Regions from separate parts of the Nitratidesulfovibrio sp. genome, predicted to be linked through region 3. Evidence: predicted binding sites of a transcription regulator. Region 3 holds the regulator's gene; each other region holds the start of a gene.
What was found. The regulator sigma-54, encoded in region 3, starts transcription at its own class of promoters, with help from an activator protein. The targets are predictions, from matches to a motif close to CTGGCACGGNNNNTGCTT.

Region 1 (7,760 bases), on a different contig from region 3:
GCCGCCCCCCGCACCTGGCTCGTCACCGGGGTTGCCGGCTTCATCGGCTCGAACCTGCTGGAAACGCTGCTGCTGCACGGCCAGAAGGTGGTGGGGCTGGACAACTTTGCCACCGGCTACCAGCGCAATCTGGACATGGTGCGCGAAATCGTGGGTGCGGACCTGTGGCGCAACTTCCGCTTCAAGGAAGGCGACATTCGCAACCTGGACCACTGCCGCGAAGTGTGCGAGGGCGTGGACCACGTGCTGCACCAGGCGGCCTTGGGCTCGGTGCCGCGCTCCATCGAAGACCCCATCCTGGCCAACGAAAGCAATATTTCGGGTTTCGTGAACATGATGGTGGCCGCCCGCGACGCCAAGGTGAAGACCTTCGTCTACGCCGCGTCCAGCTCCACCTACGGCGACGAACCCACCCTGCCCAAGGTCGAGGACAAGATCGGCAAGCCGTTGTCGCCCTACGCGGTGACCAAGTACGTCAATGAATTGTACGCCGACGTGTTCGCCACCTGCTACGGCATGAAGGCCATCGGCCTGCGCTACTTCAACGTGTTCGGCAAGCGGCAGGACCCCTTCGGCGCGTACGCCGCGGTCATTCCGCAGTGGTTCGCCTCGCTGCTGCGCGGCGAGACGGTGTTCATCAATGGCGACGGCGAGACCAGCCGCGACTTCTGCTACATCGACAACTGCGTGCAGGCCAACCTGCTGGCCGCCACCGCCACCGACGAGGCGGCCCTGAACACGGTGTACAACGTGGCCTTTGGCGAACGCACCGACCTGAACCAGTTGTTCGACCTGATCCGCGAGGAAGTCAGCCGCCACAAGCCGGAAGCCGCCACGGCCAGGCCGGAGCATCGCGAATTCCGCTTTGGCGACGTGCGCCATTCGCTGGCCGACATCAGCCGCGCCCACACCCGGCTGGGGTACAAGCCGGTGTACAGCGTGCGTCAGGGGCTGCGCCTGTCCGGCGACTGGTACGCCGCCAACCTGAAGTAGACGCGGCGCGCGGACTGCCCCGCGCAGCCTGCAATGATCGCATTGCCCGTTCCGCCCCGCCGCAGCCACTGCGGCGGGGCGTCGTGCGTGGGGTGCCCGCTGGTGACCGGCTACCGGACGGCGCACGGATCCGGGGACTTGCCAAGTCCGGCCCGGAGGAGTATTTGGCGAAACATGCAAATGATCGCATCGCAACGCCCCGCCGCCCACCGCAGGCTCATCGAGGCCCAGGCCGAAATCTTCAAGGCCCTGGGCCACCCCAGCCGTCTGCTGATGGTCGAGGAACTGACGCGCGGCGAGCGCTGCGTGTGCGAGTTGCAGGCGCTGGTGGGCTCGGATGTGTCCACGGTGTCCAAGCACCTGTCCATTCTCAAGGGGGCGGGCGTAGTGCGCGACGAGAAGCGCGGCGCCAATGTGTACTACTCGCTGGTGCTCGGGTGCGTGCGGTCCTTTCTGGAATGCACGGGGCGGCACATCGACCAGGCCGCCCAGGATTTGTCCCAGGATCTTGCCCGTCTGGCCGCTTTGCGGTCCGGAACATAACGCCGCGCGCGCCGATGTCGCCGCCGTGGCGTCCGCTTTTTTTTATGGCAACACTTGCACATTTAGCCAAATAAGCAAGCTTGGTGGCGGGCACGCAGGTGCCCCTCACCGAGCGCAAGGGAACGCGATAATGACCAACGGACACGGTAATGACGGCAAGGATACGGGGGCGTTCGCAGCACCCACGAATACGTCAGCGGACACGTCGGCGAACACATCGGCGGACACGCGGGACGGGCAGGGGATGCCATCCGGCGCGGCGGGGGGCACATCCGGGTGCGCCTGCATGGCGGGCAAGGGTGCGGCCCCTGGTGTTCGCGCGACAGGATTGCAGCCGCTGCAACCGGTTGCGCCACAGGGGGCGCCTTCCGGCGGCGGGTGTGGCTGTACGTCTGCGCCCGGCCCGTCTTCTCAGTCCGGCATGTCCGCCACGTCCGCCATGTCCGCCACGTCCGGGGAGTCTGGCCCGCCTGGTCCGCCTGGCCCGTCCGGTCCCTTGTTGACGCCTCTGGCACCCCTGTCCGGGGGTACTTCCGCTGCCGGTGGCGGCTGTGCCTGTGCCGCCCCTGCCGCGTCCGTACACTCCCCGGACCTGTCGCCACAGCAGGAGCGTGCCGGACTGCTGCGCCGCCTGGCCATCATGTCCGCGTGCCTGGTGGCGTGGTGGGCGGTGTACCTGAATCTGCCCGCCGCCTCGCGGGCGCTGACCTACGGCGTGCTGGGACTGGCGCCCGGCTCGCATCTGGGCGAGGCGGTGGAATTTTTCCTGTATGACACACCCAAGGTGCTCATGCTGCTTTCGCTGGTGGTGTTCGGCATCGGGATGGTGCGTTCGTTCTTCACCCCGCAGCGCACCCGCCGCCTGCTGGCCGGGCGTGGCGAGGCGGTGGGCAACGTGCTGGCCGCCCTGCTGGGCATCGTCACCCCGTTCTGCTCCTGTTCGGCGGTGCCGCTGTTCATCGGCTTCGTCTCCGCCGGGGTGCCGCTGGGGGTGACCTTTTCGTTCCTGGTGTCCGCGCCCATGATCAACGAGATCGCCGTGGTCATGCTGTACGGCCTGCTGGGCTGGAAGGTGGCTGCCCTGTACGCGGGCACGGGCCTTGCCATCGCCATCGTTTCCGGGTGGGTCATCGGGCGGCTGGGCATGGAGCGCCACATCGAAGGCTGGGTGTTGCAGGTGCGGGCCGATGCCGAGCAGCAGCATGACGCGGAGCTGTCCTGGTCGGGCCGCATCGACTACGGCGTGCAGGCCATGCGCGACATCGTGGGCAAGGTCTGGCCGTGGGTGGTGCTGGGCATCGCGGTGGGCGCGGGCATCCACGGGTACGTGCCGGAGGGCTTCATGGCCTCCATCATGGGCCGGGGGGCGTGGTGGGCGGTGCCGCTGGCCGTGGCCATCGGCATTCCCATGTACTCCAACGCGGCGGGCATGATTCCCGTGGTGCAGGCCCTGCTGGGCAAGGGGGCCGCGCTGGGCACGGTGCTGGCGTTCATGATGGCCGTCATCGCCCTGTCCCTGCCGGAGGCGGTGATGCTGCGCCGCGTGCTGAAGCCCCGGCTGGTGGCCGTGTTCTTCGGCGTGGTGGGCCTGGGCATCGTGCTGGTGGGATATCTGTTCAACGCCCTGGTCTGAGTTGGCGGGCCTGGCGGAACCAGTCCGGCCCGTTTCGGCTCTTCCTGAAGAGTGCTGGCCAGTTCTTGTCGCCCCAGATCAGACGGGATCGGGCCTGAACGGGCGGCATCCGGCGCCAAGGCATTTTTCCTTGGCGCCGCCGGAAAAACGCTGACGGTCGCATGGCACTCCCCCGGGGAAGTGCCATGCGACCGTACTGCGTTTCCGCTCCCTCTCGCCGCCTGAGCGTTGGCAGAATGACGGCGAAAGGTGATTTTCCGGCCCCTAGCGCCAGCATCGGGGCCGGAAAATCGTATGGGGAGGGGAGTATCTTGCCGATGCCTGCCGCGCGAAGCGGCCAGCGCCTCGGCTACCCGAGCAGGGCGTACATCTCGCGGGCGTCGGCGTGGTCGGGCACGCGGTCGAGAATGGTCTCGAGCTCGGCCCGCGCCTCGTCCTTGCGGCCAAGGGAGATCAGGCACCCGGCCAGCGAGAAGCGTACGTTGTCCTTATCGGGGGAAAGTTCCAGGAAGGCCCGCAGGTGGGCCACCACTTCGTCGATGCGCCCAAGGTGGTAGCCAAGGCGCAGCACGCCGTTCATGGCCACCAGGTTGCCGGGGTTCATGCCCAGCGCGGCCACGAAGTGGTCGAAGGCCTCTGCGTGCGCGCCGGTTTCCATTTCCACCAGGCCCATGCCCGCCAGCGACTTGTCGGTGGCTTCGATGTTGGCGGCCTTGCGGTACAGTACCAGGGCGGCTTCAAGGTTGCCGCGCTGCACGGCGATGGTGGCGAGCCCGAGGTACGGATCCGGATGCACGCCGTTGCTGCCGGCGGCCTTGCGGTAGTACTCCTCGGCCTTTTCCAGGTCACCCATGAAAAGGTAGCACTCGCCCAGTTCCTTGTTGATTTCGTAATCGAGATGGTTGCTCATGTTCTCCCCTCCATGCCGTAAGGCATTGCGCTTCTGGGTCGCCCCGCGCTGCGCGGGGCGGGCGCCTTGTCCGGCGCCGGAGCGGTTCGCCTGTCGGTTTCGCGAACGCTCACGGGAAAGCTGTGCCCATGCCCTCCGCTTAGCACGATGCGTGCCATTGCTGGCTGCGGAGTTGTCGTGAGCACAGCGAACCTAGCAAGCCGCATGCCACACCATTTTGACGGGTTGGCGGGCTATAGGCAACCCATGAATATATAAGTTGTATTTGTAATCGTTAAGCTGGGCGGCAGTCACCTCCGCATGCCGTGCGCGCCATCTGCCCAGGCACAAAGCGCCGGTTTGCCGTCCCTCCGCCATGCTCCTGTCCGGTACGGGGGGGCAAATCCTGCCGCCACGACCCCATGCCCCGCATGACAGCAACGCCGCCCGACCATCCGCGTGATGGCCGGGCGGCGTCGTCATTCCGGCGGGTGCGGTACGTGCGAAACAACGTTTTTTGTATGTAGTTATTTGAAATTAAAAAGATTCATGGTGCTGGAACAGCTCTTGCTGAACCGGGGGTGCATCCACGGGCCGCACGTCGGTCACCACCCCCCCTGGCGGTTCAGCCCCAGGGGCGAAAAGGGGAGGAATCCCGCATGAAAAGCCTTTACGAACCGCATGTGAACCTTGTCGGCAAGGTCATGGACATGCAGCTCCAGCGTCAGAATGTCGTCATGAGCAACATCGCCAACGTCCGGACGCCCGGCTACAAGCCGCGCGAACTGGAGTTCGAGAAGCAGTTGCAGGCGGCGCTGGGGCTGGACGCCAAGGGGCGGATGACCCGCACCGAGCAGAGCCACATGCCCTCCGAGTTCAGCCCCGACGGTTTCAACGCCGACTGGGAAAAGGCGGCCAAGCCGCGCATCATCCATGGCGAAGACCGCGTGAACCTGGACAAGGAAATGGCCAAGATGGCCAAGAATTCCCTGCATTACACCGCCCTTTCCACCGTCATTCGCGGCAACCTCGAGGGCGTCAAGAACATCATACAGGAAGGGCAGAAGTAATGGACTTCATGACTGCCATTGATATCGGCGCTTCCGCACTCAATGCGGAACGCACGAACATGAACATCATTTCCATGAACCTGGCCAACGTGAAGACCACCCGCACCGAGGACGGGGGGCCCTACCGGCGCAAGACCACCATCATGGCGGCCCAGGACGTGGACGACCCCTTCTCCAAGCATATGAAGGGCGCCCTGGACCGCGAGCTGAAAGGCGTGCGCGTGATGCACGTGGCCACCGACTCGCGCCCCCTGAAGCGCGTGTACGAGCCCGGCCACCCGGACGCGGACCAGGACGGCTTCGTCGCCTACCCGGACATCAACGTGGTGGAGGAAATGGCCAGCCTGATGACCGCCCAGCGCGGCTACGAGGCCAACGTGACCACCATCGACACCGTGAAGGCCATGTATACCAAGGCCTTGGAAATCAGCCGCTAGGCAGCGGGGAGACACGGCCATGAGCATCCAGGCAGTAGGACTGAAGGCGTATTCCAACGCCCTCGGCAATTTCATGAAGGCCGAACAGGCCACCCGCACCACCCCCGCGTCCACGGCCTCGGGCGTTCAGGCCAAGACGTTCACCAACACGCTCTCCGAGTCGCTGACCAAGGTCAACGACATGCAGACCGAAAAGGCCAGCATGATCCAGGCCTTCGCCTCCGGCGAAACCCAGAACGTGCACGAACTGATGATCACCCTGCAAAAGGCCGGGCTTGCCGTGAACATGACCTCCGCCGTGCGGAATAAGGTCATGGAGGCGTATAAGGAACTCAGTCGCATCCAATTCTAGCGATCTGCCGACCTTCCGCCCTGCGGCGTCGTCAGGCATCGTTTTTTACTCCGGTCACGTACGAGAAAAGTACGCTCCCTTCGTAAAAAGCTCGCCTTCCTCGCCGCAGAACGGAAATCCGGCAGATCGGGACGCCCGGCAGACGACGGGAATCATCCGAATGCCCCGGCGGGGTGCCTCCCGCCGGAGAACGAGAATCCGACCACGCCAAGCGCTCGGCAGGCGACGGGAATCACCCGAATGCCCCCGAATGTTTGTCCCGGCCTTTCCTGAGACTGCACACACGGCTTACAGCATCACGACCACTCGCCAGAGACGCCCCCGGAGGAAGAACACATGGCTCCCGCTCTCGCAGACGTCATCCAGAAGGCCAAGGGCTTCTGGGAACGCATCTCCATCTCGCAGCGCATCTTCATCGCCGGCATGGCCGTGGCGGTGGTGGCCGTGTTCTTCGGCCTGGTGTTCTGGATCAACCGTCCCGACTACCGGGTGCTGTACTCCAACCTGTCGCCCGAGGACGCCAGCCGCGTGGTCAAGCTGTTGCAGGCCGACAAGGTGGCCTACAAGCTGGAGGGCGGCGGCTCTTCCATCACCGTGCCCGCCGACAAGGTGTACGACCTGCGGCTGAAGGTGGCCGGTGAAGGCAACCTGGTGGGCCAGGGCATCGGCTTCGAGATTTTCGACCAGGTAAAGGTGGGCCAGACCGACTTCGTCCAGAAGATCAACTACCAGCGGGCCCTGCAAGGCGAACTTTCGCGCACCATCTCGGAATTTCCCAACGTGGAAAGCGCGCGCGTGCACCTGGTCATTCCGCATCGCAGCCTGTTCATCGAAGAACAGCAGAAGCCGTCCGTCTCGGTGGTGCTGAAGCTGCGCGACAGCACCAAGAAGCTGGAACCCAAGGACGTGCAGGCCATCGTCAACCTGGTGGTCATGGCCGTGGAAGGGCTGGACAAGTACAAGGTGTCCATTGCCGATACCACCGGCAAGATCCTGTACGCCCCAGACGAGGACGGCAGCATCAACGGCATGACCACCACCCAGCTCGACCACAAGCTGCGCATGCAGCAGACCCTTGAGCGGCGCATAGAAGAGCTGCTCTACCCGGTGCTGGGCGCGGGCAAGATCATCGCCAAGGTCAACGCCGACCTCGACTTCAGCCAGCGCACCATTCGCAAGGAACTGTACGACCCGGAAAAGACCGTGGTGCGCAGCGAACAGCGCAGCGAAGAATCGCAGCGCGGCCGCTCCAACCTCGAGGCCGGATCGCCCGACGCCAACTTCCGGGGCGATTCGCCCACGGGGGGGGCCTCCACCCAGGAAGGCAACCGCGAAAGCCGCACCACCAACTACGAGATCAACAAGGAAGAGCAGAACATCGTGGCCCAGGTGGGTGATATCTCCCGCCTGACCGTTGCGGTGATCGTGGACGGCACGTATGAGAAGGGGGCGGACGGCCAGTGGACCTTCGTGCCCCGCAAGGCTGAAGATGTCGAACGCATCCGCCAGTTGGTGGCAAATGCCGTGGGCTACGAGCGCTCGCGCGGTGACACCATCGAGGTAAGCAGCATTTCGTTCGGCGGGCCGGACGTGCAGCAGGAATCGAGCCTTGCCCAACTGGTCATGGACTACGCCCTGCGCCTCGGCAAGCCGCTGCTCAACGCCCTGCTGGTCTTCCTGTTCCTGGTGCTGGTGGTGCGCCCGGTGGTGCTCGCCATGATCCGTCCCCGCGTGGAGGGAGAGATGATCGAAGGGTTGGAAGGTCTGCCCGAAGGTGAAGAGCGCCTTGCGCTCATCGAGGGTGACGAGGAAATGGACGCGCTGGACGCGTTGAAGAAGATCG
Region 2 (7,760 bases), on a different contig from region 3:
AGGTGGAGGTGCTGGTGGAGGGCGCGGGCGCCATCCGCGTGCGGAACGATTTGACGCAGAAGGAATTGGATATTATCCGGGCAGGCGGATTGCTGAACCACGTCCGCCTTTCCAGAAAACAGTAGGGTGTCCTTGCCGGGACTCCGCACGGAGCCTCCGGCACCCCCGGCCCCCCGACGCAACCGATGCGCACCGGCGCAGCCGGACGCACCGGGGGGCATTGGCGCACACCGCAATGGAGTTTCTCAATGCTTGAACTGATCCGTGCCCACGCGCAGTCGTGGGGCGTGAAGATTGCCTTCGGCGTCATCATCCTCGTGTTCGTCTTCTGGGGCGTGGGCTCCATGAACAACAGTTCGTCGGGCGCCCTTGCCACGGTGAACAAGAAGCCCATCCTGTTCCAGGAGTTCGGGCGCGAATACGAGCGCCAGGTGGAAGCGCTGCGCAGCCGCTACCCCGGCATCACCGCCGAGGACATGAAGCAGATGGGCCTCAAGCGCCAGGTGTTGCAGTCCATGATCACCGAACGACTGCTGTCGGACGAGGCCGCGCGAATCGGGCTTTCGGTGTCGCCGGTCGAACTGCGCCGCTCCATCGAGTCCATAACCGCCTTCCGCAACGGCGACGGCAAGTTCGACGCCGAGGTGTACTGTTCCGTGCTCAAGGGCCAGCAGACCACCCCCGGCCGCTTCGAGGACGGCATCCGCCACGACATGCTGCTGCAGAAGCTGCGTGACCGGGTCACCACGCCCGCCTCGGTGACCGACGAGGAAGCCCGCGCCCTGTTCGACTATGGTCGCGAGCGCCGGTCCGTCGAATACGTGCTGTTCCCCCTGGAAGACTACGTGCTCAAGGTGACCCCCACCGATGAGCAGATCGCCGAACGCTACAACGAAAACATGGATGCCTGGCGCAACCCGCAGCGCATCAGCCTGGATGCGGTCACCCTGACCCCGGCCAGCCTGGCCGCCAGCGTGGAGATTCCCGAATCGGCCATCGCCGCCTTTTACGCGGACAACGCAGACACCTATTTCGTGGTGCCGGAGCGCGTGCGCGCCCGCCACATCCTGTTCATGGCCCAGGAAGGGGCGAGCAAGGAAGAGGATGCCGCAGCCCGCGCCAAGGCCGAGGACGTCATCGCCCAGTTGAAGAAGGGCAAGGACTTCGCCGCGCTGGCCAGCAAGCTGTCCGACGACAAGGGCAGCGGCGCGCAGGGCGGCGACCTTGGCTGGTTCACCAAGGGCCAGATGGTGCCCCCCTTCGAGGAGGCCGTGTTTGCACTGAAGGCTGGCGAGATCAGCGCCCCCGTGCGCACCGCCTTCGGCTGGCACGTCATCAAGCTGGAAGCGCACGAAGCCCAGCGCACCCGCGTTTTGGACGAGGTGCGTGGTGAAATCCGCCAGCGCCTCGGCGAAGAGAAGGCATCCGAAAGAATGCACGAGGCCCTGGATACCGCACTGGAAATGGCGGGCGCGGGCAAGTCCATCGACGACATCGCCAAGGCGCTGAAGCTGGAGCGCAAGCCCACGGGCCTGTTCTCGCGCGCGGACGCCGGAGTTGCCGTGGGGCTGAAGGGTCAGTCCGTGGGCACCGCCTTCACCACCCCGGCAGGGACGGTCATCGACACGCCGCTGGAAATCGAAGGCGGCTACATGATCGCCGCCGTGCTGGAATCGCAGCCGGAAAGCGTGACCCCGCTGGAAAAGGTGAAGGAAGAGGTGGCCGCCCAGGTGCGCCGCATCGAAGGTGCCAAGCTGGCGGTCAAGACCGCGCAGGAAGCCGGGGCCAAGCTGGCCGATGGCCTGCCCGCCGAGCTTTCCGCCAAGGTCAAGGCAACCGACGCCTTCGGGCGCAACGGCGTCATCGCTCCCTTCGGCCAGAGCCGTGCCCTGGTGGATGCCGCCTTTGCCGCCGCCCCCGGCGCATGGCAGGCCACCCCGGTGGATACCTCTGCGGGGGCTGTGCTGTTCCGGGTCAAGGACGTGCAGCGCCCCACCGACGCCGAATGGTCCGCCGCCGCAGAAACGGTGCGCGCCACGGTGCTGTCCGCCAAGCGCGAGGAGATGTTCCGCGTGTTCGTGGGCGAACTTTCTTCCGCCGCCAAGATAGAACTGCGTAACGCCAAGATGCTCGACGACTAGCCGTCGTTCGCCAGCAGAGAAGACGCAAGGCCGCCCTTCCGTGAGGAAGGGCGGCCTTAGTTTTTTGTCCGGCGCCTCTTGTTGCAATAATGTAAAATTTATGAGTGTCTGGCGGCGTTCTTTTAACATGTTGAAAAGTTGAGCGTGTTGCGTGCGGGCAGGTTTGACGTGTGTGTGCCGGGCCGCGTCAGGATTACTTTTGGCGTTGTAGAGGAGAGAGGAAGCGACGTTCGAGGAAATAAGAACAAAATAGTAAAAATTTGAATGATTATTTTGACAATTTTGTGTTTATACGGCGCCATCCGGGAGCGGCTGGGTGGTGGGTGCCTGCGTATTTGCCTGAAAAGTATGATGTTGATGAGTTGGCCTGAAAGATGCTTCACACGTTTCATCGTAGCTGCCACGTGCATTTCTGTATTAAGGGTGGTATTGGGAAAAACATTTTTTCCATATCTGCATCGAGCAGAAGTGCATGTAACTGCAAAATGTGTTGCATGAAGTGAGGAATGCGGGATGAAACGGCTGAAAGCTATCGTAACAGCGCTCATTGTCTTGTGCACACTGTTCGTATCATGCGCATCATATGCGGATGATGCTCCTGTGTCTGATCCGAGCGGCGCATCCATCGGTACTGCTGCGGACGTCATCGGCGCGACGGCGGGAGCACCCACCAAGGAAGAGTTCGACACGCTGTCCCAGAGTGAGCCGTTGGCGGCCAAGGTTGCCGATGTCGTGGGGCATAACCGCATCGCCATCAACATGGTGTGGACGCTGTTGTGCGGCTTTCTGGTCATGTTCATGCAGGCGGGTTTCGCCCTTGCGGAAACGGGCTTCACCCGTGCCAAGAACGCCGGGCACACCATGGCCATGAACATGATGATCTACGGCATCGGCATGCTGGGGTACTGGATATGCGGTTTTGCGCTGCAAATGGGCGGGGTGGGCGGCGTGCTCAGCCTGGGCGGCGCCGGGGCGCTGGCCAACGAATTTACCGTGACCATCGCGGGCAAGGATTTCGGCCTGTTCGGCACCACCGGGTTCTTCCTGTCCGGCGATGCCTATGACGCGGTGATCTTTTCCGTCTTTCTGTTCCAGATGGTGTTCATGGACACCACCGCCACCATCCCCACCGGTTCCATGGCGGAACGCTGGACCTTCAAGTCCTTCGTCGTCTACGGCTTCTTCATTTCCATGTTCGTGTACCCGCTGTTCGCCAACTGGGTGTGGGGCGGCGGCTGGCTGTCTGCCCTTGGCAAGAACTTCGCCCTTGGCCACGGCATGGCCGACTTTGCAGGGTCGTCCGTGGTGCACATGACCGGCGGCGTTGCGGCAGCGGCGGGAGCCATCGTTCTGGGGCCGCGCCTTGGCAAATTCAAGCCTGACGGTACTCCGGTGGCCATGCCCGGTCACCACATCCCCATGGCCATTGCCGGGTGCTTCATCCTGGCCTTCGGCTGGTTCGGGTTCAACGCCGGATCTACCCTGGCTGGCGGCGATCTGCGCATCGGGGTCATTGCCACCAACACCATGCTGGCTTCCGCTTCTGGCGCGTTCTTTTCCATGATGTACATGTGGATGCGTTACGGCAAGCCCGACGTGTCCATGGCGGCCAACGGCCTGCTGGCGGGCCTTGTTGCCATCACGGCACCGTGCGCGTTCGTCAACTCGGTGGCGGCAGTGGGCATCGGCGCCGTGGCCGGGTTGTTGTTGTGCGTCAGCGTGCTGTTCGTGGAGCAGACCCTGAAGATCGACGACCCTGTGGGCGCCATTTCGGTGCATGGCGTCAACGGCGCCTGGGGCGTGCTGGCCCTTGGCCTGTTTGCCGACGGCACTTACGGCGACGGGCTGAACGGCGTGGCAGGCACCGTGAAGGGGCTGTTCTACGGCGATGCCTCGCAGCTCATGGCCCAGCTGACCGGCATGATCACCAACATCGTGTTCGTGTTCGTGGTGATGTACGTGTTCTTCAAGCTGCTGGACAAGGTGATTCCGCTGCGCGTCGATCCGGAACTGGAACTGGAAGGGCTGGACCAGGCCGAGGTGGCGGTTTCCGCCTACCCCGACTTCAACCTGAAAAAGGCCATGAAGTAGGAGGCTGCCATGAAGAAGATCGAGGCCATCATCAAGCCGTTCAAGCTGGATGCGGTGAAGGACGCGCTGATCGCCATAGGGGTGTTCGGGCTGACGGTGACCGAGGTGCGCGGCTACGGACGTCAGCGCGGCCACGTGGAAACCTATCGCGGCCTTGAATACGAGGTGCAGTTCAATTCCAAGATCAAGATCGAAACCGTGGTGCCCGACGGCATGAGCGACCAGGTGGTGAAGGCGATTACCACGGCGGCGCGCACCGGGAGCATCGGCGACGGCAAGATATTCATTTCCACCCTTGAAGAGGTGATCCGCATCCGTACCGGCGAGGAGGGCGTGGACGCCATCTGAGGGCACTATTGCCTTCCACCCCATGTGACGGCCTGATGGCAGGCGCGTCCGAACGGGGCCGCCAGCGGTGACGGCCCCGTTTTTTTTCATGCAGGCCGGGCCGCCAGTGATGGCGGCCCGCTGTTTTTCATGTCGGCCGGAACTTGCGCGCGGCGTCCGCCATGCGCGGGCCGCAATGTCCGGCCTGCAATGTCCGGTCTGCAATGTCCGGTCTGCAATGTCCGGCCTTGTCCCGTTGCTCAGCAGGTACAGCCGGGGTGCAGCAGTTCCTCGCGCACGCAGGGGGTGATGTCGTTGGCGTAGTGCAGGTACAGTCCCGGCACACCCGCCAGCGGCGTCCAGTAGCCGTCCACGAAGCGGTTTCCGGCTTCGGTGTAGCTCAGGCTGCGGACGCAGGCATTGTCACGCACGGCCTGGTTGGCCTTGCATGCGGCGCAGGGCTTTTCCGGACCGCACAAAGTGAAGCATTTTATCCCCGGCTCTATGCCTGCGGTCAGTGCTGCCGCGTTTGCGGCCACAACGGTGCGGTTGGACCGGGTGAGCATGACCGGGGAAGGGTGCTTGTCCCACATCATGTGAAAGGCTTCCAGAATGTTGGAAGCGATGCCGTTGGAAGCGATGTCGCCGGGTGCGGCGGTGGCGTGGGGCTTGTCGGTGGGGTGCATGTGTCCTCCGGTGTCTTGCGGGTGTCGTCCGGTGCAGGTGCGCCAGTGCAGGTGCGCTGGCGCGTCCGGTATGGCAATGCCCAGCGTGAATATCCATTCGGGGCATTGCTGGTTGCCATGAACACCATGCTATGCAATGATCACTGGTGAGTGAATTGCCGATTGGCCATAATGCTTACCTGATCGGACAGAAGATGTTCTGGAGTTTTTCCCTTACCTTCGCGGAATCCACCACCTGGCACGCCCACGATGTGTACGAGTTCGTGCTGTGCCGTTCCGGTAGCGGCCTGCTGCTGCTGGACAGCGGTGAGGTGGCACTGGCAAAGGGGCGCACCGTGCTGGTGGCCCCGCGCGTGCGGCATCGCTACGTCTTTGGCCGGGGCGAATCCGTCGGACTGAAGGTGGTGTGCCTGACCCAGGGGGACATGGCCACCCAGCTTTCCCCCACGCAGGTTGCCGCCCTCATGGCACCGCAACCGACGGGCTGTTCCATGGTGGAACACCATGCCGACGCCGCCCGGTTGTGGGATACGGCGGACATGATCCCCGACGGCATCGGGCGGGACGAAGGCGCGGAGATTCCCGTCGCATGGGGGGCCATTGGCCTGCTGCTGGCCTTTCATGTGCGGGACATGCAGGCGGGTGGCGATGCAGGGGCGCGGCACCATGACGCCATGCGCAAGGTGCGCGGCTGGCTGGACGCCCATCTGGCCCAACCGGTGGATCTGGACGGGCTGGCTGGCCGGTTCGGGCTGTCGCGCAGTCTGCTGACGCGCGAATTCCGGCGCCATGCGGGCGCCAGTGTGGTGGAGTACGTGAACATCCGCCGTCTGGAAAAGGCCGGTAGTGAACTGGCGCAAACGGACCGGGGCATTGCCGAGGTGGCGCTGCGGTGCGGCTTTGCAAGCCTGCCCAACTTCTACCGCCGGTTCAGGGCGCTGTATGGGGTGACCCCGGCGGAATTTCGCCGGGTCGTTGCCGAGAATGCCGGTGGCACTGTCGGGAGCGGACCGGGGATTGCCGCAGCCTCTGCTTCCGGCCCTGCCGCGGGCACGGCAGCGCTCGTCATGCCCCGGCCGGGGTAAGCGCTTGACAGCGCGGGCGGGGCAGGGCAAGGGAGGCGTCACCCGCAACGGGAGCCGGAAGATGCGCCGCAAGGCAGGCCGCGTCCATCCCGGTTCCGCAACCAGCAGGAACCCCACGTGCGCACCGCAGACTCCTACCGCAAGGTCTTTCCCGTCACCTGGGAACAGCTTCACCGCGACGCCAAGGCGTTGTCGTGGCGGCTGCTGGAGAAAGGGCCCTGGACCGGCATCATCGCCATCACCCGTGGGGGCCTGGTGCCCGCCGCCATCATTGCTCGCGAAGTGGGGGTGCACCTCATCGACACGGTGTGCATCACCAGCTACAAGTGGCAGGATCAGACCAGCCGCCTGGAAGTGCTGAAGGGCGTGCAGGGCGACGGCGAAGGCTGGCTGATGGTGGACGACCTGGTGGACACCGGGCGCACGGCCAAGGCGGTACGCGAAATGCTGCCCAAGGCCCACTTCGCCACCGTGTACGCAAAGCCCGAGGGGCGCCCCCTGGTGGACACCTACATTACGGAAGTCAGCCAGGATACATGGATTCTCTTTCCGTGGGACTCGGAGGTGCAGTACGTGCAGCCCCTTGTCAACCAGCGGGAAGCGGGCTAGAAATTTCTTTTCCCGCATCAGCGTCGGCCTGGCCACCCCGTGAGGGAGCAGGCTGCGGTCCTTGCACGTAGGCGGACGGGTGCCCCGTTCGCAGCTGTATACCGTTCCATTCACCAAGCCCCGAGGAGGCTCCCGATGCGCAAATCCGTATCCGCGATGTTGCTGGTTGCCGCCATGCTGCTCATGGCCGCCCTGACCGGCTGCGGCGAAGACAAGAAGCCCGCAGAGGCCCCCAAGGCCGAGCAGAAGCCCGCCGCCGCCGCCCCTGCTGCCACGCCCGCTCCGGCAAAGGAAATGCAGGTCGGCTTCGTCTACGTTTCGCCCGTGGGCGACGTGGGTTGGTCCTGGGCCCATGACCAGGCCCGCAAGGCCCTTGCGGAAATGCCCGGCGTGACCACCTCGTTCGTGGAATCGGTGCCCGAAGGGGCCGACGCCGAACGCGTCATCCAGAACATGGCGCGCAAGGGGTACGACATCATCTTCACCACCAGCTTCGGGTACATGGACCCCACGCTGAAGGTGGCGGAGCAGTTTCCCAACACGACCTTCATGCATTGCTCGGGCTACAAGACGGCGCCCAACATGAGCAACTATTTCGGGCGAATGTATCAGGCCCGCTACCTGACCGGCATGGTGGCTGGCTCCATGACCAAGTCGAACATCCTTGGCTATGTGGCGGCCTTCCCCATCCCCGAAGTGATTCGCGGCATCAACGCCTACACCATGGGCGTGCGTGCGGTGAACCCCAAGGCCGAGGTGCGCGTGGTGTGGACCAAGACCTGGTACGACCCCGCCACCGAAAAGGAAGCCGCCAAGAGCCT
Region 3 (7,760 bases):
GCTGGCCGGAGCAGGCATGAGACGCCGTACGCTGTTGATCCTGCTGCTGGTGGCACTGCTTGTCGGCGGGGCCGCCGCGTGGCGCTGGCAGGGCGGAATGCGCCAGGCGCTGGAATCGGCCATTTCCGGCGGCGTTACCGATGCCACCACGCTGGAAGAGGCGGTGGGTGTGGCCATGAAGGGTATCGAGCTGGTGCAGGGCGAAAAGGGCATTGAACTGTGGCGGCTGAAGGCCACTTGGGCCCAGTTGCGCCAGAGCAACAACGCCATCGACGTGGACAGGCCCGACCTTGTCTACCAGATGGACGGCGGCAGGCAGCTGCGCATCGTGGCCAGGAAGGGCGAAGTGCAGCAGCAGATACAGATGATGCGCATGTGGGACGATGTGCATGCCACCCACGACCGCCATGAACTGTTTGCCAGGCTTATGGTGTACAACGGCACCAGCCGGACCATGTATTTTCCCGAAGGCGCCCGCATAGAGGGGCAGAGCCTTTCGGGCAACGCCACTAGGCTGGAATGGGACATGGCCAGCGACGTGCTGCGCGGCAGCGACGGCGTGTCCATGCTGCTTGTTCCTCGTTCGGGCGGCGTGAACGGCGAGCCCGCTACGGACAAGGCCGCGACCACCAGGGCGACTTCGGTCAGGACCGGACAGGCGCAGGACGCCCGCAAGGCAGCCGCCCCCACTCCCCCGCAGAAAAAGGCCGCCGCGCAAAAGAAGACCGCGCAGAAGGTGCCGGACAAGAAGTCGTCGGGCAAGAAGTCGCCGGACAAGAAGTCATCCGACCAAACGTCACCGGACAAGAAGTCAGCGGCCCCCAAGGCCGCGCGGCGGGACGCGGGCGCATCCAAGCCAACCAAGCAGGAGAACAGGCAATGAGACATACCGGCATCCGCTCCGCGCTGTGCGTGGCGCTGCTGTTGACCTTTTCGGCCCCCGCCGTGGCGGCTGACGCCAAATCGGCCACCGAGGTGCGTCGTGACGTGCCCACCGCCGTCAAGTCCGACCGCATGCAGTACGACGCCAAGGGCCAGGTAGTGGTCTTCGAGGGTGATGTGTACGTCCAGCGGCCCGACTTCGAGATGTGGGCCGAAAAGATTACCCTGCACCTTCGCAAGAAGGCGGCCAAGTCCGGCAAGGCAGGGGCAGGGCAGGGTGCGGAAGCGTCTGGCACTTCGGGCACTTCGGGCGCTTCTGGCGGGACGGGGGCGGGTGGCCCAGGTGGGATGGACGCGGGCGAGATCGACCGCATGGTGGCCGAGCGCAACGTGCGCATGAAGCGCGATACCCGTACCGGCGAATGCGAGAAGGCCACCTACACCGTGGACAACGCCGTGCTGGTCATGGAAGGCAACCCCGTGCTGCACGAGGGCGAGAACAGCATCAAGGGCGACATCATCACCTTCTACACCCGCGAGAACCGCAGCGAAGTGCGCGGCACCTCCACCAAGCGGGTGCAGGCGGTGTTCACCTCGTCCGGCGACGTGAACCCCCTTGGCGAATCCAGGGATAACGGCAAGGACGCCAAGCCCGCTTCCAAGGACCCCAAGGACGTCAACGACACCAGGGACGCCTCCACGGGCGATGCCACCTCCAAGGGGGCTGCCCAGTGAGCTCGATGCTGCGCGGCGAGGACCTGCACAAACAGTTCGGCCAGCGCGAGGTGGTGCGCGGCGTATCGCTGACGGTGACCCAGGGCGAGACCGTGGGGCTGCTTGGCCCCAACGGCGCGGGCAAGACCACCACGTTCTACATGCTCATCGGCATCATCAAGCCGACATCGGGACGGGTCGAGCTTGATGGCCGCGACATCGCCGACTGGCCCCTGCACGAACGGGCACGGGTGGGACTGAGCTACCTGCCGCAGGAAAGCTCCATCTTCCGTCGGCTCACCGTGCGCCAGAACCTTCAGATGATTCTCGAACACACCGGGCTTTCCAGGGCGCAGCAGAAGGAACGCAGCGACATGCTGCTGGAGGACTTCGGCATCACCCACCTGGCCGATTCCGTGGCCCTGCATCTTTCCGGCGGCGAACGACGACGGCTGGAGATCGCCCGGTCCATGATCCGCGAGCCCAAGTTCATCCTGCTGGACGAACCGTTCGCGGGCATCGACCCGCTGGCCGTGGACGACATCCAGCAGCTCATCACCGGCCTGCGCAACCGGGGCATCGGGGTGCTCATTTCCGACCACAACGTGCGGGAAACCCTGCACATTTGCGACAGGGCCTATCTGGTGCACCAGGGCGAGGTGATACTGGAAGGCACCCCAGCTCATATCGTGGACAATCCGCGCGCGCGGGATGTGTATCTGGGCGAAGGCTTTTCGCTGTAACGACTGCCGGTTTCACGTCCTGCCAGGCAAATGCGCAAGGGGCCACCCCTTCCATGTTCACGGCGCCTTCCGCATTTGCGGGGGCGCCGTGTCCGTTGGAGGCAGCGCCTTCGACAGGCGATTGCGGACAGGGGGCGCAAGGGGCCGCCGATGGTTTGCGACGTGTTGGCGACAGCGGTTGCATACTTCTTGCTTCTATGGCATGGTTTCCCTAACCTCTTGGGGAAGGGAACACATTTCCACAGTGGGCCGTTTCTTGCTTGCCGTCGCGCACCTCGTCGCGTCGTCATCTCGTTCGGCCTCAACGCAAGGTTACAGGATCCCGGCGCAGGGCCATACGGTCTCGACGCAGGGTCATAGGGGTTGCCCACGCATGGCATTGGAACTCAGGCAACAGCTCAAGCTCACCCAGCAGCTGGTGATGACGCCGCAACTGCAACAGGCCATCCGGCTGTTGCAGCTTTCGCGACTGGAGCTTGTCGAGACGGTGCAGCAGGAGATGCTGGAAAACCCGTTTCTGGAGGAAGCCCAGGACGAGGCGCCCCAGGTCGAGGTGCCCGACCCGCGCGAAGCCGCCACCGCAGCTGCCGACGTTGCCTACGACCGCGAAATCGCACGCGATGCCGACTGGGAAGATTACCTGGGCGACTTTGCCAGCACCAGCCGCCAGTCCACGGTGCGCGAATCGGAAATGCCCGAGGAGATGACCTCGTTCGAGGCCCGCTACGCCGCCAAGCCCTCGCTTGAAGGGCACCTGATGTGGCAGTTGCGCCTGTCCTCGCTTACCGAGCGCCAGAAGGACATCGGCGAGGTGATCATCGGCAACATCGCTTCCTCGGGCTACCTGCATGCCACGGTGGACGACATCGCCGAAATGGCGGGCGTGGCCCCAGCCGAGGTGGAGCCCGTGCTGCATGCCGTGCAGCGCTTCGACCCCGTGGGAGTGTCCGCGCGCACGGCGCAGGAATGCCTGCTGGTGCAGATCGAGATGCTGGGCTACACGCGCGACAGGGTGCTTGTGGAACTGGTGCGCGACCACCTGGAAGATCTGGAAAAGCGCCGCTACAAGCCGCTCTTGCGCAAGTTCCGCCTGACCATGGAGGACCTGAAGGAGTACCTGGACCTCATCCAGACCCTGGACCCCATGCCCGGCGCCAGCTACGGCGGCGGCGACCCCCAGTTCGTCAGCCCCGACGTGTACGTCTACAAGTACGACGACGATTTCATCATCATGCTCAACGAGGACGGCCTGCCGCACCTGCAACTGAGCACCATGTACGAGCGGTCCGCCGCAGCGGCCGCATCCGCGGGCGAACGCGAATATTTCCAGGAAAAGATGCGCTCTGCCTCGTGGCTCATCAAGAGCCTGTACCAGCGCCAACGCACGCTGTACAAGGTTGTGGAATCCATCGTGAAGTATCAGCGCGGCTTTTTCGAGGACGGGGTTTCGCGCCTGAAACCGCTCATCCTCAAGGATATCGCCGACGACATCGGCATGCACGAATCCACCGTCAGCCGCATCACCACCAGCAAGTACGTGGCCACACCGCACGGCATCATGGAGTTGAAGTTTTTCTTCAACAGCGCGCTGGATCTGGACGACGGCAGCCAGGTGGGTTCCGAAAGCGTCAAGGCCCTGATCAAGAAGCTGATCAGCGGCGAAGACCCGCACGACCCCCTGAGCGACGAGCGCATCGGCGAAATTTTGAAGGAACAGCTCAAAGTCAATATTGCCCGCCGGACCGTTGCGAAGTATCGTACTGCCATGGACATTCCCTCCTCTTCCAAGCGGAAGGAGCTGTTCTGACGGTCCGAGGCCCGCGCCAGACCATGCGCGTGGCGGCATCCGTCTTCTGCGGCGCACCCGGCAACCGCACCCAGCGTGCGTGCCGCGCGCCGCTTTCCCCCTCTCACCACAGGAGGAGCGTATGAACATCGCCTTCACCTTCAAGAATTTCGAACCCTCCGACCACCTGAAGAAGTACGCCCGCCGTCGTCTTGAAAAGCTTGGCCGGTTCGTCGGCAAATCCGCCCTGGAAATGCAGGTGAACCTTTCCGTCGACAAGTTCCGTCACAAGGCGGAAGTGCAGATGGCTGGCGACGGCTTTACCTTCTCCGCCGTCGAACAGTCCGAAGACATGTACGCCACCATCGACCTGGTGCTGGAAAAGCTGGAATCCCAGCTGCGCAAGCAGATGGAAAAGCTGAAGGACCGCCGCCGTTCCGTCCAGTCCGACAAGTTGGGCAAGCTGGGCAAGGGCATTGACGTGTTCACCTTCGGCACCGTGGGCGAAGGCGAGGAGCGAACCATCACCGGTACCGACCACTTCGCCCCCAAGCCCATGCACGTGGACGAGGCAGCCATGCAGCTTGACCAGGGCGACAACGAGTTCCTGGTGTTCCTGAACGCCGAAGTGGAACGCGTCAACATCATCTACCGGCGTCGCAACGGCGATTTCGGCCTTATCGATCCGGTCGTCTAGGCACCATACATGAGGCTTTCGGAGTATCTTCAAGATGATCTGATCCTGTCCGAGCTCTCCGCCAGCACCAAGAAAGAGGTGCTGGCGGAACTCGTGCAGGCCGTGGTGCGGCGGCATCCCGAAGTGGATGCCGCCGTTGCGCTGGGCGTGTTGCAGGACCGCGAGTCGCTGGGCACCACCGGCATCGGCGACGGGGTGGCCATACCCCACGGCAAGCTGGTGAACATCAACGACATCGTGGTGGCCGTGGGGCGCAGCGTGCCGGGCATCGACTTCGACGCGCTGGACATGAAACCCTGTCACCTCTTTTTCCTGGTACTGGCACCGGAACAGGTGGCGGGCATGCATTTGCGCATCCTGGCCCACATCTCCCGCCTGCTGAAGGATCCGCAGTTCCGCCGCGCCATGATCGACGCGCAGGACGGCGAGGCCTTCACGGCCCTCATGCGTACGACGTGACGCGCACCACCTGACGCGCGGCAGGTCCGGAGCGACGGAGCAGGGCGGGGCCACCGCCCCACTGCCTGACCGTACCGCGCACCTCCCACTCGCAGTTGTCGCGCACCCATCGCGCCCCTGAAACGGCACCCGGCACGGGCCGTCCGAGGAGTCCGCCATGCCCACAAAGGCCACGCCGTCCGATACGCCCCCCGCTCCGGCGGCGTCTGTCGCCGTACCTGGTACAGCCTCCGGCGCCGCGTCCGGCACCCCCGTCAAGGCTGCGGATGCGGGAAGCCCCGTGGTCACCGCCAACTTTCCCGTCATCATCGTCACCGGGTTGTCCGGCGCGGGCAAGAGCACGGTACTCAACGTGCTGGAAGACCTGCGCTACTTCACGGTGGACGGCCTGCCCGCATCCCTTGCCCCGCAGATGGTCACCATCCTGAACCGGGAGGCGCTGGCCCACTATCAGGGGTTGGTGCTGGGCATGGACCTGCGCGAAAGCAACTTCGTCCGCAATCTGGAAAAAACCCTGGAACGCTTGCAGGGCATGGGCGTGCGCCCGGCCGTGGTGTTCATAGAGGCCAACCCCGCAGTACTAAACCGGCGCTATGCCACCACCCGCCGCCCGCACCCGCTGGAAAGCGAAGGCATGGGGCTGGAACAGGCCCTTGATCAGGAGCGGCTGCGCCTTGCCCCGGTGCGCGAAACCGCCGACTTCGTGGTGGACACCTCCAGCTATTCCATCCACGACCTGCGCCGGGTCATCCAGAAGAAGTGGAGTTCCATCCAGGGACGCATCCGCTCGCTGCGCATCAACGTCGTCACCTTCGGGTTCAAGTACGGCGTGCCCGCCGACGCGGACCTGGTGTTCGACCTGCGCTTTCTGCCCAACCCCTATTTCGTGCCCGATTTGCGCCCCTTGTCCGGCCTGGACGAGCCGGTGGCCAAATACGTGCTGGAAGCGGGCCACGGCGATGTCTTTCTGGCGAAACTTCTGGACTTTTTGCACTTTCTGCTGCCCCAGTACGAGGCGGAAGGGCGATACCGCCTGACCATCGCCATCGGGTGCACCGGGGGGCGGCACCGCTCTGTCTCGGTGGCAGAGGCCCTGCTTCGTGCCTTGAAAAAATCTGATTATGCCGTATCCATGGAGCACCGCCACATGGAACTGGGCTGACCGACCGGACCGGAGGGCATCAGCCGCGTTCAGGCTCAGCGGGGCTCATCGGGTCGAGTAGGGTCGCATCGGTTCGCATAAGGTCAGTCTGCCTGGTATCCGGTGCCGGTGTGGTCATCGAAGTGGCACCGCCACCGGTTTTTCGTGGCGGGTTCGCCCGATTCTGACGATTCTGACGGTTCTGCCGTGGCTGCCCGTGATGGCCTATGGTCGCCCGTGGGAGCCATATCCGCCCGTATCCGGCCCGCGTCATGTTGACAGGGCGCTGCCACGGGCTTCGCCGGACGGCATGCCGTCCTCACCTTGCCCCAACCACATCAGGCACGGCCTGAACGCAACAGCATGTCCACCACCGAACAGCATCAAGCAGGGCAGCCCCGCAAGGGCCAAGGCCAGGGCGGCCCGAGCAAGGTCGGCCAACCCGGAGACGGGCAGGCCGCCGCAGAACCGCGCATCGGCGTGATTCTGGTGACCCACGCCGACTACGGCGCGGCGCTGCTGCGCGCCGCCGAATTCATCCTTGGCCCGGTGCAGGATTGCGCCTCCATCAGCGTGGACGTCTCGCTGGAAGTGGATGAGACGGTGAAACGCCTGAACGAGGCGGTGAAGCGTCTGGATACCGGGCGCGGGGTGATGATCCTTACCGACATGTTCGGCGGCACCCCCACCAACCTCAGCCTGGCCCTGCTGGGCAAGGGCAACGTGGAAGTGCTGACCGGCGTCAACCTGCCCATGCTGCTCAAGGTGTTCGCCGGGCGGGATGGCGACCTGGCCGCTCTCTCGCGCGATGCGCGTGACGCCGGCACCAAGGGTATCGTGGCGGCAGGCGAACTGCTGCGCAGCCGGGTCAAGAACGGGTAGGGCCATGCTCTGGTTCCGCATCGACAACCGCCTGGTGCACGGCCAGATCATCGAGGCGTGGCTGCCCTACACCGGGGCACGACGCCTTCTGGTGGCCAACGACGCGCTGGCCGCCGACGACCTGCAACAGCAGATCGTTTCACTGGCCATCCCCGGTCGGGTAGAGGTGCACTTCGTCCGGGTGGACGCCCTGGCCCAGTACTGTACCGGGCGCACCGACGACGGGCACGACACGCTCGTGCTCTTCGCCACGTGCGCAGACGCCCGCCGCGCCTTCGATACCGGAGTGGGCATGGGCACCCTGAACGTCGGCAACCTGCACTACACCCCCGGCAAAAAGCAGCTGTGCGCCCATGTTTCCGTTTCCGACGACGACGAGGCCTGCCTGCGTTTCTTCAGCCGCCACTCCGTGTCCCTGGATTTTCGCTGCGTACCCAACGACCCGGTGCAGATAAA
Region 4 (7,760 bases), on a different contig from region 3:
GTATCCTGCGCTCCATGCGCGACGAGCAGGAACAGGAAACCTACGATCAGGCCATCGCCCGCAAGCAGCAGTTGGACAAGCTGTTGCTGCACGGCAGGCGGCTGCTGGAACACAGGAAGGTGGCCGAGGCGGACGATGCCTTCACCGAGGCCACGGGGTTCTACCGCAACGAGCACCGGCTGTTTCTGCTGATGGGCAAGGCCATGCTGGAGGCGGGCGAGCCCAAGCGCGCCCTGCGCCACCTGCGCAAGGCCATGGAGGTTGACCCGGACAAGGAGCAGGCCAAACGGGTGCACGATACGGCCCTGGCCCGCAGCAAGGGCGAACCTGATCCGGCCTGATCCGGCCAACTCCGGCCAGATACGGCCAGCTCCGGCCAATGCGGCCTGACGCGGTCTGGCCCTGCCCGGCGCCAGCGCAACGCACCGACGACGGAAATCCGACAGGCACGACGCCCTCATGCACGCGAAACGTTCCGCATGCATGAGGGCGTCGTGCCGTTGCGGCATCGGAGGGAGGCCGGGTGCCCGTGGGCAGGTGCGTCCGGCGGAATGATCCGGACGGGCGCCCTGGTCCGGGCACAGGTCCAGCCGTCGGGCTACAGGTCCAGCCGTCGGGCTACAGGTCCAGCAGCCGGGCTACAGGTCCAGCAGCCGGGCTACCCGTTCCGGGTCCAGCGAGCGGTGCGCATCGCTGGAGGGAGCCGCCAGCATGTCCATGACCGCGCTGTAAGCCTGGTCGGCCTCGGCGGTGGGGACGGGCGTGGTTGTCTGCCCTGCCGGGGAAGTCTGGGTGCCGGTGGCGTCGAGCGAGGTGCGCTTGGCTTCGGTCGCCTCGCGGGCGCGGGCCAGCAGCGAGTCGATGTGCGAGAAGGTATCCTGCGAAAGGGGGGTAATGCCCGTGGTCATGGCGGTCTCCTGGAAGTTTTTTCCGTATGCCCCGGCAATGATGCAAGTGACGTGCAAAGCTGCACGGAATGCACGCTTCGGCCTGCGCGGCACGGGCTGCATGGTCGGCAGGCGCCAGGGGCCGGACCGGCGCCGAAGAAGAAGGCGCGCGTTGTTGCCGACATCCGGTGGTGGGCCGGGTACCCCGGGTACCCCAGGTGCCCCAGATGCCCCAGATGCGCCGGAAGGTCGGGTGCTTCGGATGACCCGTGGCGGACCGTTGCGAATCGGGCCGCTTTGAGGTAGGCGAAGCGGCGCGCCACGGTTGCGTTTCCGTCCGAACAGGCTACACTTGCGCACAGGTGCATCGTGCACGGGACGCGCGCGGCCACATCCATATATTCGGAAGCGGCATGACCCAGCATTTCCTGCTGTTCGACATCGGCAACACCAACGTAAAGATCGGCATAGCGGTGGAAACCGCCGTGCTGACCTCGTACGTGCTGCCCACAGACCCCGGCCAGACGGCCGACTCCATCGGGCTGCGCCTGCTGGAGGTGCTGCGCCACGCCGGGCTGGGGCCGTCGGACGTGGGGGCCTGCGTGGCCAGTTCGGTGGTGCCCGGCGTCAATCCGCTGATCCGCCGTGCCTGCGAACGCTACCTGTATCGCAAGCTGCTGTTCGCCCCCGGCGACATCGCCATTCCGCTGGAAAACCGCTACGAGCGACCTGCCGAAGTGGGTGCCGACCGGCTGGTGGCCGCCTATGCCGCCCGGCGGCTGTACCCCGGCCCCCGGTCGCTGGTATCCGTGGATTTCGGCACCGCCACCACGTTTGACTGCGTGGAGGGGGGTGCGTATCTTGGCGGTTTGATCTGTCCCGGTGTGCTTTCGTCCGCCGGGGCGTTGTCGTCGCGCACGGCCAAGCTGCCGCGTATCAGCCTGGAAGTGGAAGAAGATACGCCGGTCATCGGCAGGTCCACCACCACCAGCCTGAACCACGGCTTCATTTTCGGCTTTGCCGCCATGACCGAAGGGGTGCTGGCCCGCCTTGGCGGCGTGCTGCCCGGCCCCATCGAGGTGGTGGCCACGGGCGGTTTTGCCCGGGACATCGCGCGGGTGAGCCGCTGTTTCGACCACGTCAGGCCCGACCTTCTGCTGGAGGGCCTGCGGCTGTTGTATCTGGAAAGCGGCCTGCGCTAGCGTTTTCGCGCGGCGCGCCGCGTCTGGCATGGACGTTTGCGAACATTTCGACGCTTCGCGTCTGGGCCACGTTTCGACGCTTCGCGTTTGGCACACGTTTCGACGCTTCGCGTCAGGCCGCACGTTTCGACGCTTCGCGTCAGGCCGCACGTTTCGACGCTTCGCGTCTGGCACACGTTTCGACGCTTCGCGTCAGGTACGGACATTCGACGCTTCGCGTCTGGTATCGACATTCCGACCGAAACCCGACGAACATGAAAGGACCAAGGAGATGCAGATGAGCACCATCGTATCCGTCTGGGCGAGGGAAATCCTTGACTCCCGCGGGAATCCCACCGTCGAGGTGGAGGTTTCCGTCGAATCGGGCCACACCGGCCGCGCCGCCGTGCCGTCGGGCGCCTCCACCGGCACCCGCGAGGCGCTGGAAATGCGCGACGGCGACAAGGGCCGTTACAAGGGCAAGGGCGTGGAAAAGGCCGTGGACAACGTGATGGGTGAAATCGCCGAAGCCGTCGTGGGGCTGGATTCCCTGCGTCAGGTGCAGGTGGACAACACCCTTCTGGACCTGGACGGCACCGACAACAAGTCGCGCCTGGGTGCCAACGCCATGCTGGGCGTGTCCCTGGCCACCGCGCGCGCCGCGTCCAGCTTTCTGGGGCTGCCGCTGTACCAGTATCTGGGCGGCGTGAATTCCAAGGTGCTGCCCGTGCCGCTGATGAACATCATCAACGGTGGTGCGCATGCGCCCAACAACCTGGACATCCAGGAATTCATGATCATGCCCATCGGCGCGGCCACCTTCCGCGACGCGCTGCGCATGGGCGCCGAAACCTTCCATACCCTGAAGGCGCTGCTGGCCGCCGACGGCCACGTGACCAGCGTGGGTGACGAGGGCGGCTTTGCCCCCAACCTGAAGAACCACGACGAAGCCTTCCGCTACATCATGAAGGCCATCGAGGAAGCGGGCTACATTCCCGGCGCGGAAATCGCGCTGGCCATCGACGCCGCTGCCTCCGAATTCCACAAGGACGGCAAGTACGTGCTGGCGGGCGAGAACAAGAACCTGTCCAACTCCGAGATGGTGGAGTGGCTGGGCGAGTTCACCACGCGCTACCCGCTGATCTCCATCGAGGACGGCCTGGCCGAAGCCGACTGGGACGGCTGGCGCGAACTGACCTACAAGCTGGGTGACACCATCCAGTTGGTGGGCGACGACATCTTCGTGACCAACCCCGACATTCTGGCCCAGGGCATCGACGAGGGCGTGGCCAACTCCATCCTCATCAAGCTGAACCAGATCGGTACGCTGACCGAGACCCTGGACACCATCGAGATGGCCAAGCAGGCCGCCTACACCACGGTGATCTCGCACCGCTCGGGCGAAACCGAGGACCACTTCATCTCCGATCTGGCCGTGGGCCTGAACGCCGGTCAGATCAAGACCGGCTCGCTGTGCCGCAGCGACCGGCTGGCCAAGTACAACCAACTGCTGCGCATCGAGGAAGACCTGGACGACACGGGCATCTACTTCGGGCCCATGATGAGCGCGCACTTCGGCTTCGAAGAAGAAATCGAGGAGTAGCGCACTGTTGCGTGATAATGGGGAGGGGGCCTGCGTGGCTCCCTCCCTTTTGCTTTCGGCGTGCAGGCGCGGCAGAGCGTTGCACGTGGTCCGGCAGGAAATTTCGGTATGAACCCGCCCCCAAAACGGGGGGGCCGGGGGAGCATGCTCCCCCGGCGGGGCACGGGGCAGCGCCCCGATATCTCGCCGCCTACTCTCCTGAGGGGGGCAAGGCGGCGATACATGGCGAATGCAACCGGAACGCAAGACGGTGCCGGGCAGCGGAATCGGACAGGCGGCGCGCACGCGCGCCGGATTTCGGGAGGTTGGAGACATGTTGCTGCTCGACGGCAAGGCGACGGCTGCGGCCATTCGCGCGGAATTGAAGGAAGATGTGTCGGCGGGGCTTGCAGCGGCTGGCCGCGCGCCGGGGCTGGCGGTTATTCTGGTGGGCGAGGATCCGGCCTCGCAGGTGTACGTGCGCAACAAGGAGCGCGGCTGCGAAGAGGCGGGCATCCGCTCCGAGGCGTTCCGCCTGCCTGTGGACACCACGCAGGAAACGCTGGAAGTGCTGATCGACGAACTGAACGGGCGCGCGGACATCGACGGCATCCTGCTGCAACTGCCGCTGCCCAAGGGGCTGAACAGCCAGCGCTGCCTGGAACGCATCAGCCCGAAAAAGGACGTGGACGGCTTTCACCCCGAAAACATGGGCCGTCTGGCGCTGGGCCTGCCCGGCTTTCGCCCGTGTACCCCGGCGGGGGTAATGACCCTGCTGGAGCGGTACGACCTTTCGCCTTCGGGCAAGAAGGCCGTGGTGGTGGGGCGCAGCAACATCGTGGGCAAGCCGCTGGCGCTGATGCTGGGCGCGCCCGGCAAGTACGCCAACGCCACGGTGACGGTCTGCCATTCCGGCACGCCGAACCTGGCCGAGGAATGCCGCCAGGCGGACTTTCTGTTCGTGGCGGCCGGGCGGCCCTGCCTGGTTACCTCGGACATGGTCAAGCCCGGCGCGGTGGTGGTGGACGTGGGCATTCACCGTACCGACGAGGGGCTGGTGGGCGACTGCAAGTATGACGACATCACCTGCATTGCCTCGGCCATGACCCCGGTGCCCGGCGGCGTGGGGCCCATGACCATCGCCCAGTTGCTCATCAATACCGTGATTTCGTGGAAGGCCCGCACCGGCATTGCCGGGTAGTCGTGCTGGCGGGATTTGCGGAGGGAGGCGGGCCATTGCGCCCGGCTTCCGAGCGTGACGCTTTTCAGGGCCGCGCGGCGATTGCCGTGCGGCCCTGCCGCGTTGGGGCGATTGTCGCGTTGAAGCGGTTGACGCGTAGCACGGGACAGCGCGCGGCATGCACCGGAGCCGTGTGCCTGGCCCGTTGCCCGTTGGCGTGCGCGGAAGCGGTGCGCCCTGCCGCATGATGTCCCGTAAGGGGTGTGTCCGGTACCCGAGCCGGCGGCCTTGCCCGGACCCTGGGCAGGTTCTGCCGCCCGTTGGAATGCGGGGGGTACGCCTGTCTTTACATTCCGCAAGGTTGCTTCGTGTTGCTTAGCGCTGGCACGGCTCGTGCTTTGCGACCCCTCAGGGAAGAATCTTCCCCGGTTCCGCGTGCCTGCCTTCCGTCGGGAAGGCAGTCGAAACGCGTCACGGACCGGGGTACTTCGCGCCCGAGGAGATACGCATGTTACGCGCCCTCTATTCCGGCGCCACCGGCATGAAAACCCTGGCGCAGGGCATGCAGGCGGTCAGCAACAACCTGGCCAACGTCAACACCGTGGGGTTCAAGCAACAGCAGGCGCTGTTCGAGGACCTCATGAGCCAGTACGCAGGCACGGGCAACTCGGCAACCACCTCCATCAGCCAGGTGGGCCTTGGCACGCGCCTGACGGACATCCGGACCCTGCACGGACAGGGGCCGTACGAATCGGGCTCCGCTGTCACCGACCTGTCCATCAACGGCAAGGGGTTCTTTCAGGTAACGCTGGACGGCAAGACGCACTACACCCGCGCGGGCAACTTCCGGTTCGACAAGGACGGAAGCCTGGTGGACCCCAACGGCTTCGTGCTGAACGGGCGAGCCATCACCGACGGGGTGGAGGGGGCCACCGGCCCCATCAGCCTGCCGCCGGGCGCGGACGGGCGCAACGTCATGCCCCCCAAGGCCACAACGTCCATCACGGCACTGAACAACCTGGGTTCGGGCGACAGGTCGTCGGATGCGGCCAACCCGTACTTTTCGCTGCTGTCCAAGTGGAACGGCGCGGCGGACACCCCGCTGGGCGATTCGGCCTATACGTACAAGCAGTCTATCAAGGTCTACGACGCCACGGGCAACGCCCACGACGTGACCATCTATTTCGACGGTGCCGGGCAGAGCGGCGGCAACAAGTATTTCGAGTTCGTGGTGGGCATGGACCCTGCGCACGACGGTTCGGCCATGGCCGGAACGTCCGCTGCGGGGCTGCTGATGTCCGGCACGCTTACCTTCAATTCATCCGGGCAGTTGGTGAACATGTCTGCCTACACGCCCACGAGCACGGACGCCACCAACCTCAGCAACTGGGCACCGGCGTCGTTCGGGGCGGACGGGTTGCCGCAGTTCATCGCCACCTTCGCGAGCGGCGGGGGGACACAGGTGGTGGGGCTGGATCTCGGCCTGTCCTCGTCCACCGGGGCATGGACGGCGGGGGCGGGCAGCCCGGCGGCGGTCGGGTCCAACGCCACCAGCCTGATGGGCATGGCGGGGGCCACCCTGGCGGCGGTCAGCACCACGGCCTACGGCGGCAGTTCGTCGGAAATCCGGGCGAAGCAGGATGGCTACGCCCAAGGCATTCTGGTGGACATCGACATCAGCTCGGACGGGATCATCACCGGTCGCTACAGCAACGGGCAGAAAGACGACCTGTACCGTCTCACCCTGTACCGCTTCACCAGCGAAGACGGCTTGCGCCGTGAGGGCATGAACCACTTCTCTGCCACGAAGGAATCGGGCGCGGCGGAAGAGGGGCTGCCCGACACCGAAAACTACGGCACCGTGGCGGCCAAGAGCCTGGAGCAGTCCAACGTGTCCATGGAGCGGGAATTCGTGAACATGATCATCTACCAGCGCGGCTTTCAGACCAACTCCAAGTCGATCATGACGGCGGATTCCATGATCCAGAAGGCGCTGGAACTGAAGCGTTCGTAGATTCGCAGTCCTGACAGATTACCCAAGCTGCATGAAAGGCCGCCTCCAGTACTGGGGCGGCTTTTTGCATGACGTGAAAAAACGTAAACAGGGAGCTCCGACACGTTGCATAACGATTAATCCATACGCCATGAGATGCGCTGCATTGAGGCAATATCATTTCAGGGCGATTCGTATGGGAACCACTCTCGAGTGTTCATGTGGACAGCGTCGAAATATGGTTGTACATGCGCCATGGGTGACTCGTTTGCAACTATTCATGATCTTTTTGTTGAAAATGTCCTTGTAGGTGACAGGCATAACAACCGTGAAGATAAACATGGATAACTAAGAATTATGATTAATCATAAGGTGACGTTTGACGAGAGCAAGCTGTCATGGGCCGACTATCAGCAACGCGTCATTGATGCGTTGAAGAAAGAAAATTATTCTCTGTTTGACGAAGGGCGTGTGTATGTCTCAAACGAGGAATTCAGTGGAATCGCAGATATTGAAATTCGGTGCAATATCCCGAAGCTTCGCGTTGGCGGAAAAACATCCAAGAACAATGACATAATTATTGCTGCAATAGAATGTAAAAGAAGATCAAGAACGCTAAGTCTTGATGTTGTAGGTAAAATATTTTGCTATGCGATATTAAACAGACCGCATAATCTATTTATTGTTTCTCCGAAACCGCTTTCTGCTCAAGCAAAGATGTACGCAGAAAGATTGTTCGGTTCGTCACACGTCAGGGGAAATTTTGACCATACGCAGTTCCACAACATGACGCTTGGGCAGTTGTTGGCGCGACGTAAATCAGAGGAGAAGGAAGAGGCTGGTGAAATTCGCATCGAGCAATTGATTGTTCGCATCGAGCATAATTGGGGAGTTGAGATCGTCGCTGACGATTCTTTCATGCCGGACCAAATTGAAG

Region 1: the regulator sigma-54 is predicted to act here: its motif matches at 4,614-4,631, upstream of flgB (flagellar basal body rod protein FlgB).
Region 2: the regulator sigma-54 is predicted to act here: its motif matches at 2,504-2,521, upstream of ABWO17_RS11925 (ammonium transporter).
Region 4: the regulator sigma-54 is predicted to act here: its motif matches at 5,212-5,229, upstream of ABWO17_RS10840 (flagellar hook protein FlgE).

Annotation. Positions count from the first base shown of each region.
Region 1 covers NZ_JBDXXH010000007.1:59,566-67,325, forward strand. The annotation lists gene ABWO17_RS12535 (NAD-dependent epimerase/dehydratase family protein) at 1-993, shown strand, start outside; gene ABWO17_RS12540 (ArsR/SmtB family transcription factor) at 1,168-1,536, shown strand; gene ABWO17_RS12545 (permease) at 2,177-3,169, shown strand; gene ABWO17_RS12550 (tetratricopeptide repeat protein) at 3,519-4,079, opposite strand; gene flgB (flagellar basal body rod protein FlgB) at 4,718-5,128, shown strand; gene flgC (flagellar basal body rod protein FlgC) at 5,128-5,565, shown strand; gene fliE (flagellar hook-basal body complex protein FliE) at 5,585-5,917, shown strand; gene fliF (flagellar basal-body MS-ring/collar protein FliF) at 6,254-7,760, shown strand, end outside.
Region 2 covers NZ_JBDXXH010000006.1:123,847-131,606, reverse strand. The annotation lists gene ABWO17_RS11935 (aconitate hydratase) at 1-125, shown strand, start outside; gene ABWO17_RS11930 (peptidylprolyl isomerase) at 249-2,141, shown strand; gene ABWO17_RS11925 (ammonium transporter) at 2,742-4,232, shown strand; gene ABWO17_RS11920 (P-II family nitrogen regulator) at 4,242-4,580, shown strand; gene ABWO17_RS11915 (hypothetical protein) at 4,820-5,245, opposite strand; gene ABWO17_RS11910 (AraC family transcriptional regulator) at 5,440-6,330, shown strand; gene gpt (xanthine phosphoribosyltransferase) at 6,448-6,939, shown strand; gene ABWO17_RS11900 (BMP family ABC transporter substrate-binding protein) at 7,075-7,760, shown strand, end outside.
Region 3 covers NZ_JBDXXH010000002.1:647,529-655,288, reverse strand. The annotation lists gene ABWO17_RS05885 (KdsC family phosphatase) at 1-20, shown strand, start outside; gene lptC (LPS export ABC transporter periplasmic protein LptC) at 17-883, shown strand; gene ABWO17_RS05875 (LptA/OstA family protein) at 880-1,617, shown strand; gene lptB (LPS export ABC transporter ATP-binding protein) at 1,623-2,339, shown strand; gene rpoN (RNA polymerase factor sigma-54) at 2,713-4,146, shown strand; gene hpf (ribosome hibernation-promoting factor, HPF/YfiA family) at 4,268-4,822, shown strand; gene ABWO17_RS05855 (PTS sugar transporter subunit IIA) at 4,832-5,281, shown strand; gene rapZ (RNase adapter RapZ) at 5,562-6,443, shown strand; gene ABWO17_RS05845 (PTS sugar transporter subunit IIA) at 6,786-7,304, shown strand; gene ABWO17_RS05840 (PTS sugar transporter subunit IIB) at 7,309-7,760, shown strand, end outside.
Region 4 covers NZ_JBDXXH010000005.1:123,864-131,623, forward strand. The annotation lists gene ABWO17_RS10815 (hypothetical protein) at 1-341, shown strand, start outside; gene ABWO17_RS10820 (hypothetical protein) at 639-908, opposite strand; gene ABWO17_RS10825 (type III pantothenate kinase) at 1,301-2,089, shown strand; gene eno (phosphopyruvate hydratase) at 2,367-3,671, shown strand; gene folD (bifunctional methylenetetrahydrofolate dehydrogenase/methenyltetrahydrofolate cyclohydrolase FolD) at 3,985-4,851, shown strand; gene ABWO17_RS10840 (flagellar hook protein FlgE) at 5,339-6,844, shown strand; gene ABWO17_RS10845 (AAA family ATPase) at 7,181-7,760, shown strand, end outside.